DNA from 2 places in the Streptomyces fractus genome. Region 2 is predicted to be linked to the other one. Evidence: predicted binding sites of a transcription regulator. Region 2 holds the regulator's gene; the other holds the start of a gene.
The links. The regulator HrcA, encoded in region 2, represses chaperone genes, less so after heat shock. The targets are predictions, from matches to a motif close to TTNGCACTCNGNNNNNCNGAGTGCNAA.

Region 1 (5,694 bases), 1.8 Mb from region 2:
CGACACGTACAGAAAGGGCTGCATCAAACCGGACGGCGCTCTCGCCCCCATCGGCTACTTCGCCGGACAGGACGAGTGGGCCTCCCCCGACGGCGTCCTCATGGCTGTCGAAGTCACCTCCAAGGACCGCGACGCCGACCGCCACGACCGCCAGGAGAAGCCCCGCGCCTACGCGTACGCGGACATCCCCGTCTACCTCCTCGTCGACCGCGACAACGTCTACCAGAACCGCCGCCCGTACCACTACGGAGCGACGGTCCGCCTCCCCGCCCCGGTCACCATCACCCTCGAAACCGAGAGGCTCAAGGACTACGCCTGACGCCCACCCGCGTCAGCCGGACGCCGGCGTGCCCACGCCGTGCAGCAACGTATCCACGACTCGCGTGGCCAGGGCGTCCACGGCGGCGTCGGTCTCCGGGGACTGAATCGCGGCCTCGTGGATGAGGGCGTAATACACGGTTCGCGCCCAGTCCAGGTCGGCGTCGGGCCGTATCTGGCGTCCCCGCTCGCCGCCGCGACGACGGGCACCGACCACCTCATCGACGGTGGCTCCGTCAAGACCGCCTGACCAACCCAGCCCATTCAAGCCTCGCTCTTTCAAGCCCCGCCGGCGATTGAGGCGCGGGGTCCGGGGCGGGCCCCGAGGCATCGACCACGGGTGAGCGCACGGAAACGCCCGAGGGCGGCACCGACTCGCGAAGAGTCGGTGCCGCCCTCGGGGTTACGGACGGGCTGAACCGAGACGGCTCAGAAGTCCATGTCACCGCCGGGCATGCCGCCACCGGCCGGCGCAGCGCCCGCCTTCTCCGGCTTGTCGGCGATAACGGCCTCGGTGGTGAGGAACAGCGCGGCGATCGACGCGGCGTTCTGCAGGGCGGAACGCGTCACCTTCGCCGGGTCGATGATGCCCTCGGCGATCATGTCGACGTAGTCACCCGTGGCGGCGTTCAGACCGTGACCGACGGTCAGGTTGCGCACCTTCTCCACGACGACGCCACCCTCGAGACCACCGTTGACGGCGATCTGCTTGAGCGGGGCCTCGAGCGCGAGCTTCACGGCGTTGGCGCCGGTCGCCTCGTCACCCTCGAGCTCCAGCTTCTCGAAGACCGCGGAGGCCTGCAGCAGGGCGACGCCACCACCGGCGACGATGCCCTCCTCGACGGCCGCCTTCGCGTTGCGAACGGCGTCCTCGATGCGGTGCTTGCGCTCCTTGAGCTCGACCTCGGTGGCCGCGCCCGCCTTGATGACGGCCACGCCGCCGGCGAGCTTGGCGAGGCGCTCCTGGAGCTTCTCGCGGTCGTAGTCCGAGTCGCTGTTCTCGATCTCGGCACGGATCTGGTTGACGCGACCCTGGACCTGGTCGCTCTCACCGGAGCCGTCGACGATCGTGGTCTCGTCCTTGGTGATGACGACCTTGCGGGCGCGGCCGAGCAGGTCGAGACCGGCGTTCTCCAGCTTGAGGCCGACCTCCTCGGAGATGACGGTGCCGCCCGTGAGGATGGCGATGTCACCGAGCATGGCCTTGCGGCGGTCACCGAAGCCCGGGGCCTTGACGGCGACGGACTTGAAGGTGCCACGGATCTTGTTGACGACCAGGGTCGACAGGGCCTCGCCCTCGACGTCCTCGGCGATGATCAGCAGCGGCTTGCCGGACTGCATGACCTTCTCGAGCAGCGGAAGGAGGTCCTTCACGTTGCCGATCTTCGAGTTGACGATCAGGATGTACGGGTCCTCGAGCGAGGCCTCCATACGCTCCATGTCGGTGGCGAAGTACGCCGAGATGTAGCCCTTGTCGAAGCGCATACCCTCGGTGAGCTCGAGCTCCAGACCGAAGGTCTGGGACTCCTCGACGGTGATGACGCCTTCCTTGCCGACCTTGTCCATGGCCTCGGCGATGAGCTCGCCGATCTGGGTGTCGGCGGCCGAGATGGAGGCGGTGGAGGCGATCTGCTCCTTGGTCTCCACCTCCTTGGCCTGCTCGAGCAGGGCGGCGGAGACGGCCTCGGTGGCGCGCTCGATGCCGCGCTTGAGGGCCATCGGGTTGGCGCCGGCGGCTACGTTGCGAAGGCCTTCGCGAACGAGCGCCTGGGCCAGGACGGTCGCGGTCGTCGTGCCGTCACCGGCGACGTCGTCCGTCTTCTTCGCGACCTCCTTGACCAGCTCGGCGCCGATCTTCTCGTACGGGTCCTCGAGCTCGATCTCCTTGGCGATGGACACACCATCGTTGGTGATCGTGGGGGCGCCCCACTTCTTCTCGAGGACGACGTTGCGACCCTTGGGGCCCAGGGTCACCTTGACGGCGTCGGCGAGCTGGTTCATGCCGCGCTCGAGGCCGCGCCGTGCCTCCTCGTCGAACGCGATGATCTTGGCCATGTGAAGTGGTCCTCCCGGACGGGGTGGATTACGCAAACGGACCGTGCTGGTGCCCGCGACGGACGGCCTGCACGCCTTGTGGTTCCTTGCCCCACCCGGCCTGCGGACCTCACCGACCCGATCCAAGTTTTGTCACTCTCACTGGGAGAGTGCTAAGCCCAATGATTAGCACTCGACCCATGCGAGTGCAAGCGCCTGTCCCAGATCCGCAGGTGAGCGCGGGCAGCACGAAGGGCCCGTCCCCCGGTCTCCCGGGAGGCGGGCCCTCCACGACGTGCGACGTACAAGCTTGCAGTCTGACGCGCGCGTTCAGCCGGCGGCCACGCGGACCATGTCGGCCTGCGGCCCCTTCTGGCCCTGCGAGATCTCGAACTCGACCCGCTGCCCCTCTTCGAGGGTGCGGTAGCCGTCCATCTGAATCGCGCTGTAGTGGACGAAAACATCCGCACCACCGTCGACCGCGATGAAGCCGTACCCCTTCTCCGCGTTGAACCACTTGACGGTGCCCTGAGCCATGCCTAACTCCCCTATTACTGGCCCTTGCGCGGGACCGCACTTCGCGGACCCGGGTCAGACCTCACGCCCCATGGGATATGGGGGTGTGCGCCGGAACGCGTCGACCGCGGCTGAATGTATCTGCCCAACTGCCGTCTGCAACAGGTCAGTCGGACGAGAATTCTGGGCACGTCAGATCGGGGAAACCGGGCCAACTCACCGGATCCCAGGGCAACTCGGGCCGCGTAAATGCCGTAAAAGGCCCGAAAGGGCGGGGCACTTTGGCTACTTCTTGTCGGGCCGCGGGCGAGAACTCATATGCGCCCGTCATGCACCGCGCGGGGAAACGCAGCAGCTTCCCCAACTGTACCGTGCTCAACCATGCAGAATTGCCCCCTCCGTTTCTCTCACGGAGGGGGCAACTCGGTTGACTCTGTGCGGACCCGCTAAAGATCAGCCACCTGCGACGGCCGGGATGATCGAGACCCCTGCACCGTCCGGCGTCGCCGTCTCGAGGCCCTGCTCGAAGCGGACGTCGTCGTCGTTCACGTAGACGTTCACGAAGCGGCGCAGCTTGCCCTGGTCGTCGAGGACGCGGGCGGCGATGCCGGTGTGGTTCTTCTCGAGGTCGGCGATGACGTCGGCGAGGGTGGCGCCCTCGGCGGCGACCTCGGACTGCCCGCCGGTGTAGGTGCGCAGGATGGTGGGGATACGAACGTTGACGCTCATGGCGGTAACTCCTGTTGCTACAAGTGTCGGTCGGACTCAGAGATCGGCGGCGAGGCCGGCCTCGCGGAACGCGTCCAGGCTCGGCCGGATGGTGGCGGTGGCCTGCGAGGAATCGGCAACCGCGTCGAGCGTCTTGAGCCCGTCACCGGTGTTCAGGACCACCGTGGTCAGCGACGGGTCGATCTGGCCCGCCTCGATGAGCTTCTTCGTGACGCCCAGCGTCACACCGCCCGCCGTCTCGGCGAAGATGCCCTCCGTGCGCGCGAGCAGCTTGATCGCGTCGACGACCTGCTCGTCGTTCACGTCCTCCACCGCGCCACCCGTGCGGCGCGCGATGTCGAGGACGTACGGGCCGTCCGCCGGGTTGCCGATGGCGAGGGACTTGGCGATGGTCGTCGGCTTCTGCGGGCGGACCACGTCGTGGCCGCCCTTGTAGGCGACGGAGACCGGGGAGCAGCCCTCGGCCTGGGCGCCGAAGAGCTTGTAGGGCTTGTCCTCGACGAGGCCGAGCTTGATCAGCTCCTTCAGGCCCTTGTCGATCTTCGTGAACTGGGAGCCGGACGCGATCGGGATGACCAGCTGGTCCGGGAGCTGCCAGCCGAGCTGCTCGCAGATCTCGTACGCGAGCGTCTTGGAGCCCTCGCCGTAGTACGGGCGCAGGTTGACGTTCACGAAGCCCCAGCCCTCGCCCAGCGGGTCGCCGATGAGCTCGGAGCAGAAGCGGTTCACGTCGTCGTAGTTGCCCTCGATGGCGACGAGGTCACCGCCGTAGACACCGGCCATGACGACCTTGCCCTGCTCCAGGTCGTGCGGGATGAACACGCAGGACCGGAAGCCGGCGCGGGCGGCGGCGGCGCCGACGGCGCCGGCCAGGTTGCCGGTGGAGGAGCAGGAGAGGGTGGTGAAGCCGAAGGCGCGGGCGGCCTCGATGGCCTGCGCGACGACGCGGTCCTTGAAGGAGTGCGTCGGGTTGCCGGAGTCGTCCTTGACGAACAACTTGCCCTCGGCGACGCCCAGTTCACGGCCGAGGTTGTCGGCCTTGACGAGCTTGGTCCAGCCGGGGTTCAGGTTCGGCTTCTCGGCGACGTCGGCCGGGACGGGCAGCAGCGGGGCGTAGCGCCAGATGTTGGCGGGGCCGGACTCGATCTGCTTGCGGAGCGCCTCGGGGTCGCCCACGGGCAGGTCGTATGCGACTTCGAGCGGACCGAAACACTCGGCGCAGGCGAAGACGGGGCCGAGCGGGACGACGGCGCCGCACTCGCGGCAGGAGAGGCCGGACGCGGGGCCCAGGTCCACGGTGGCGGTGGTTTCGGTGGCGACAGTCTGTACAGCCATGAGAGGCGAGGCCCTTTCTCCTCATCTTCCTCGCGACGCATCTCGCCACGAGACGGATTTGGCACCTTCACTAGCCGGGAGCCTCGCGACGTCGACGGTGACTTGTCGTGACGAGACCGGCTGGAGGGTTGCCGGGGCTTCAACGGGCCGTATCCCTCTGCCCCTCTGGATGAGCGGTATTCGGTTGTGTGAATTCAGTTGTGACCGGCAGGCGACCCCCGACATGCGATGGTCACCGGCCTTGTTCAAGACTGTAACCGACGGCCCGGACCCTTGAGATAGTCGTCCGAACCGCGAGATGGATCACATCCGGATCCGTACGACGGTCTTTACGGAAGGAACCCAGACCGTGCTGGAAGAGGTCGAGCGCTGGCTGAGCAGGCGCTCCTGGGCCGTGGCCGACCATCCCTTGCACCAGCTGATCGCCGCCAAACGCGCGTCGGGTCAGACGGTGAGTGTCGTACTGCCCGCGCTGAACGAACAGGAGACGGTCGGCGAGATCGTCGCCGAGATACGGCGCGCGCTGATGACCGACGCGGTGCCGCTCGTCGACGAACTCGTCGTGATCGACTCCGGCTCCACCGACCGCACCTCGGAGGTCGCCGCGGCGGCCGGCGCGCGCGTCGAGCACCGGGACACGATCCTGCCGCGCGTTCCGGTCAGGCCCGGCAAGGGCGAGGTGCTGTGGCGCTCCCTGTTCGTCACTTCCGGTGACATCGTGTGCTTCGTCGACGCCGATCTGAAGGAGTTCTCCGCGGACTT
Region 2 (5,694 bases):
CTGTACGCACACCAGGTCGGCGCCGGCCTCCTGCGCGGCCTGCGCCTCCTCCACCGTCGTGACGGTGACCCCGACCTTCGTGCCGACGCGCTGGAGTGCCTGGACGACCTCGCGGCGGGGGCAGCCGAAGGTGAAGGTGACCAGCGACACGGGGTCGTCGACGAGGATCGCGAGCTTGGCCTCGTAGCCGTCGTCGCCGCAGCTGTCGGTGTCGCCGAGCGGGGTGCGGTACCAGGCGGCCTCACCGGTGAGCTGGCTGCGGTACACCTCGACGGTGGCCGGGTCCGCGTGCTCGGTCTGCGGCATGAAGAGGTTGACGCCGAAAGGCCTGCCGGTCAGCGCCCGCAGCTGTTTGATCTCCTGGTACATCCCGTCGGCCGTTTTGTACCCGGCGGCGAGGAACCCGAGCCCGCCCGCCTCGGCCACGGCGGCGACCAACGCGGGGTGTGAGGCGCCGCCCGCCATGGGGGCCTGCACGATCGGAAGTGGGCAGAGATCGGTCAGTGCGGAGGACATGACCGCATCGTGCCACGTCCCCTCCGGGCGGCCGAATCGACCCGGCCCCCGTCCCCACACGCCGCGGGGCTCCGCCCCGGACCCCGCTGCTCAATCGCCGCAGGGGCTTGAGATGGTCGACCAAATCAAGCCCCGCCGGCGATTGAGGCGCGGGGTCCGGGGCGGAGCCCCGAGGCCGTAACGCCGGTGCGGCATCAACGGCCGTTGAACGCGTCCTTCAGCCGGGAGAAAAGACCTTGCTGGCCCGGCTGGAACTGCCCCGTGGGCCGCTCCTCGCCACGCAACTTGGCCAGCTCGCGCAGCACCCGCTCCTGCTCCGGGTCCAGCTTCTGCGGCGTCATGACCTCGACGTGCACGATGAGGTCGCCACGGCCGCCGCCCCGCAGATGCGTGACACCACGCCCGTGCAGCGGAACCGACTGGCCGGACTGCGTGCCCGGCCGGATGTCGATCTCCTCCGTGCCGTCGAGCGTCTCCAGCGGCACCTTCGTGCCGAGGGCCGCCGCCGTCATCGGGATCGTGACCGTGCAGTGCAGATCGTCGCCGCGCCGCTGGAAGGTCGGGTGCGGGAGCTCGTGGATCTCCACGTAGAGGTCGCCGGCGGGGCCGCCGCCGGGGCCGACCTCGCCCTCGCCCGCGAGCTGGATCCGCGTGCCGTTGTCCACACCGGCCGGGATCTTCACCGTCAGCGTGCGACGCGACCGGATGCGGCCGTCGCCGGCGCACTCCGGGCACGGCGTCGGGACGACGGTCCCGAAGCCCTGGCACTGCGGGCACGGCCGCGAGGTCATGACCTGGCCGAGGAAGGACCGCGTCACCTGCGAGACCTCACCGCGACCGCGACACATGTCGCAGGTCTGCGCGGAGGTCCCGGGCGCCGCGCCCTCACCGCTGCAGGTCGTACAGACCACAGCCGTGTCGACCTGGATGTCCTTGGTGGTGCCGAAGGCGGCCTCGTCCAGCTCGACCTCGAGCCGGATCATGGCGTCCTGGCCACGGCGCGTACGGGACCGGGGTCCGCGCTGCGACGCCGTGCCGAAGAAGGCATCCATGATGTCCGAGAAGTTCCCGAACCCGCCCTGCCCGAAGCCGCCGGCCCCGCCTCCGCCGGACTGCGACAGGGGGTCGCCCCCGAGGTCGTAGACCTGCTTCTTCTGCGGGTCGGAGAGCACCTCGTAGGCGGCGTTGATCTCCTTGAACCGCTCCTGGGTCTTCGGATCCGGATTCACGTCCGGGTGCAGCTCGCGGGCGAGCCTCCGAAAAGCCTTCTTGATCTCGTCCTGGGAAGCGTCGCGGCGCACGCCGAGTACGGCGTAGTAGTCCGTGGCCACTTACGACTCCGCCAGGATCTGTCCGACGTAACGTGCCACTGCGCGTACTGCTCCCATCGTTCCCGGGTAATCCATGCGGGTCGGTCCGACCACGCCGAGCTTGGCCACTGCCTCGCCGCCCGAACCGTAGCCGACCGACACGACGGACGTGGAGTTGAGTCCCTCATGGGCGTTCTCGTGACCGATCCGTACGGCCATGCCCGAATCTCCCAGCTCGCCAAGGAGCTTGAGGAGCACGACCTGCTCCTCCAAGGCTTCCAGAACGGGCCGGATGGTGAGGGGAAAATCATGTCCGAAGCGAGTGAGATTGGCGGTTCCGCCGATCATCAGCCGCTCCTCGGTCTCCTCGACGAGTGTCTCCAGAAGTGTGGAGAGCACCGTGGAGACCGTGCCCCGGTCCTCCTGCTCGAAGGCGTCCGGCAGGTCCTGCACCAGCTGCGGCACGTCGGCGAACCTGCGGCCCGCGACGCGGCTGTTCAGCCGGGCCCGCAGGTCCGCAAGGGACGACTCGCCGAACGGTGCCGGGCAGTCGATCATCCGCTGCTCCACGCGCCCGGTGTCCGTGATCAGTACGAGCATCAGACGGGCGGGCGCGAGCGAGAGCAGCTCGACATGGCGCACGGTGGACCGGGTCAGGGACGGGTACTGGACGATCGCCACCTGCCGCGTGAGCTGCGCGAGCAGCCGCACGGTGCGTCCGACGACGTCGTCGAGATCGACGGCGCCGTCCAGGAAGTTCTGGATGGCGCGCCGCTCGGGCGCGGCCATCGGCTTCACGGCGGTGAGCTTGTCGACGAAGAGGCGGTAGCCCTTGTCGGTGGGGATCCGCCCGGCACTGGTGTGCGGCTGGGCGATGAATCCCTCGTCCTCCAGGGCCGCCATGTCGTTGCGCACGGTCGCCGGCGAGACCCCGAGCTTGTGCCGCTCGGTGAGCGCCTTGGAGCCGACGGGCTCCTCCGTGCCGACATAGTCCTGAACGATGGCGCGCAGCACTTCGAGCCTGCGTTCGTTGAGCATCGGCGCACACCTCCAGAAACAGCCGCCGCGATCGTTGCTTGCGATCTTCCTGCTTTGGCACTCCCTATGGGCGAGTGCCAATCGTCCCCGGCTCAGTGTACGGCCGGTGGGTACGGGCCCGGCAAGGGCGCTAGCGTCCAGGTATGGAGCTTGCACGACGTATCGATTGGGACTCGGTGGGCTGGGAGGGGCTCGCGCCGGGTGTGGGGCGGGTGCGGTTGCCGGGGCTCGACTGCACGAGCGGCCTCGTCGTCGGTGAAGATGCGGCGCTCTTGATCGACACCGGATCCTCACTCCGTGAAGGCGCCCGGCTGCGCGCCGACGCCCGCACGCTCCTCGGGGCACACCGAAGAGTGACCCATGTCGCGTTGACCCACCCGCACTTCGACCACGTGCTCGGCACGGCCGCGTTCGCGGGCGTCGAGGTGTACGGGGCGGTGGGCATCGACGCCCTGTTCGCGCGCGGCGCCGAGGCACTGCGCGCCGACGCCGTGCGGCACGGGCTGGCCCCGGACGCGGCGGCCGAGGCGGTCGACGTCCTCGTCACCCCGCCGCACCGGGTGTGCGGCGAGTGGACGCTCGACCTGGGCGGCGGCCTGACGGTGCTGCTCGCCAACATCGGGCCGGCGCACAGCGGCCACGACCTGGCGGTGCTCGTCCCCGGCGGCCCGGAGATCGTCTTCTGCGGCGACCTCGTCGAGGAGTCGGGCGAGCCGCAGGCGGGCCCGGACGCGGCGCCGCGCCACTGGCCGGCCGCGCTCGACCGGCTGCTCGACCTCGGCGGCGAGGACGCGGTGTACGTTCCGGGGCACGGTTCGACGGTGAATGCGGAGTTCGTCCGCGCGCAACGCGCCACATTGGCGACACGTTTCGGCGTGTCGTAGCCGGGGACCTGCGACTTCTCTTATCGTCCCTCGAATGCGCCAGTACTCAGCCGACCTGACACCCCCATGGAAGCGGAACAAGCCGGTTCCCGAGGTCCCGGCCGAGCCGGACCTCGTCGTCGAGGAGGTCGGCACGGGCTTCTGCGGAGCGGTGATCCGGGTCGAGAAGACGGCGCAGGGGCCGACAGTGACCCTGGAGGACCGCTTCGGCAAGCTCCGGGTCTTCCCGATGGAGCCGCGCGGCTTCATGATCGACGGCAAGGTCGTCACCCTCGTACGCCCCTCGGGCCCTGCCCCGACCCGCCCCCTGCGCAGCGCGTCCGGCTCGGTGGCGGTCCCCGGTGCCCGCGCGCGGGTGGCGCGAGCGGGCCGCATCTACGTGGAGGGCAAGCACGACGCCGAGCTCATCGAGCGGGTCTGGGGCCACGACCTGCGCGTCGAGGGCGTGGCGGTGGAGTTCCTGGAGGGCGTCGACGACCTCCCGGCGGTCGTCTCCGAGTTCGCCCCGGGCCCGGACGCGCGGCTCGGGGTCCTGGTGGACCACCTGGTGCCGGGCTCGAAGGAGTGGCGCATCGCCCAGTCGGTGACGAGTGACCACGCGCTGGTCGTGGGCCACCCATACATCGACATCTGGGAGGCGGTGAAGCCGTCGTCCGTGGGCATCGAGGCGTGGCCCCGCGTCCCGCGCGGCCAGGACTGGAAGACGGGCGTGTGCCGGGCGCTCGGCTGGCGGGTGGCGAACACGGGTGAGGCCTGGCAGCGCATCCTGTCCCAGGTCCGCACGTACAAGGACCTGGAGCCGGAGCTGCTCGGCCGCGTCGAAGAGCTGATCGACTTCGTGACGGCTCCCGAGTAACGCGGCCCGCACCGGGGTTGCGCCCTGGATTGATGATGCCGCCACCGCCTTGGGCAATCTGCCGCCTTGGGCGGCAGGGTGGGCAAGGCGGCACCCCGGTGCCGCGCGACGAGACGACGGCGTGAAGTCAGTCGACCAGGTCGCGGACCACGGCGTCCGCCAGCAGGCGACCGCGCAGGGTCAGCACGGCCCGGCCGGCGGCGAACGGTTCCGGTTCCAACAGCCCGTCCCGCAGAGCGCCTCGCGCCGCCGCGAGCCCATCGGGCCGGAGCAGCTCCAACGGGCAGCCGTCACGGAGCCGCAGCTCAAGGAGGATCCGCTCGACCCGGCGGTCCTCCTCCGCGAGCACCTCCCGCCCGGCTCCGGGCGACCGCCCCTCCGCGAGCGCCGCCGCGTACGCGCCAGGGTGCTTCACGTTCCACCACCGCACCCCGCCCACATGCGAGTGCGCCCCGGGCCCGGCCCCCCACCAGTCGGCCCCGCGCCAGTACAGCTCGTTGTGGAGGCAGCGGCCGGCCTCGGACGTCGCCCAGTTCGACACCTCGTACCAGTCGAACCCGGCCGCGCCGAGGACCTCGTCGGCGATCAGGTAGCGGTCCGCGTGCACGTCGTCGTCGGTCATCGGCACCTCGCCGCGCCGGATCCGCCGCGCGAGCTGCGTGCCCTCCTCGACGATCAGCGCGTAGGCGCTGACGTGGTCGGGCCCCGCCCCGAGCGCCGCGTCCAGCGAGGCCCGCCAGTCGTCGTCCGTCTCGCCCGGCGTGCCGTAGATGAGGTCGAGGTTCACGTGGTCGAACCCGGCCGCCCGCGCCTCCGCGACGCAGGCCTCGGGCCGCCCCGGCGTGTGCGTACGGTCGAGGACCTTCAGCACGTGCTGGCGGGCGCTCTGCATCCCGAACGAGATCCGGTTGAAGCCGCCGGCCCGCAGCTCCGCCAGGTACGCCTGGTCCACCGACTCCGGATTCGCCTCGGTCGTGATCTCCGCGTCGTCAGCGAGCCCGAACTCGTCGCGGACCGCCGCGAGCATCCGTACGAGATCGGCGGCCGGCAGCAGCGTCGGCGTACCGCCGCCGACGAACACGGTGCGGAC

Region 1: groL (chaperonin GroEL) is a predicted target of HrcA. The motif match lies at 2,503-2,529, and genes of this name have one in related genera.

Annotation. Positions count from the first base shown of each region.
Region 1 is NZ_JBMYHI010000002.1:4,314,412-4,320,105, forward strand. It holds gene ACP4E5_RS21410 (Uma2 family endonuclease) at 1-319, shown strand, start outside; gene ACP4E5_RS21415 (hypothetical protein) at 332-535, opposite strand; gene groL (chaperonin GroEL) at 748-2,373, opposite strand; gene ACP4E5_RS21425 (cold-shock protein) at 2,683-2,889, opposite strand; gene ACP4E5_RS21430 (ubiquitin-like small modifier protein 1) at 3,322-3,597, opposite strand; gene thrC (threonine synthase) at 3,634-4,932, opposite strand; SAM riboswitch class I at 4,951-5,108, opposite strand; gene ACP4E5_RS21440 (glucosyl-3-phosphoglycerate synthase) at 5,282-5,694, shown strand, end outside.
Region 2 is NZ_JBMYHI010000002.1:6,096,661-6,102,354, reverse strand. It holds gene ACP4E5_RS29540 (nitronate monooxygenase) at 1-516, opposite strand, end outside; gene dnaJ (molecular chaperone DnaJ) at 711-1,847, opposite strand; gene hrcA (heat-inducible transcriptional repressor HrcA) at 1,848-2,864, opposite strand; gene ACP4E5_RS29525 (MBL fold metallo-hydrolase) at 3,008-3,748, shown strand; gene ACP4E5_RS29520 (DUF3097 domain-containing protein) at 3,783-4,604, shown strand; gene hemW (radical SAM family heme chaperone HemW) at 4,732-5,694, opposite strand, start outside.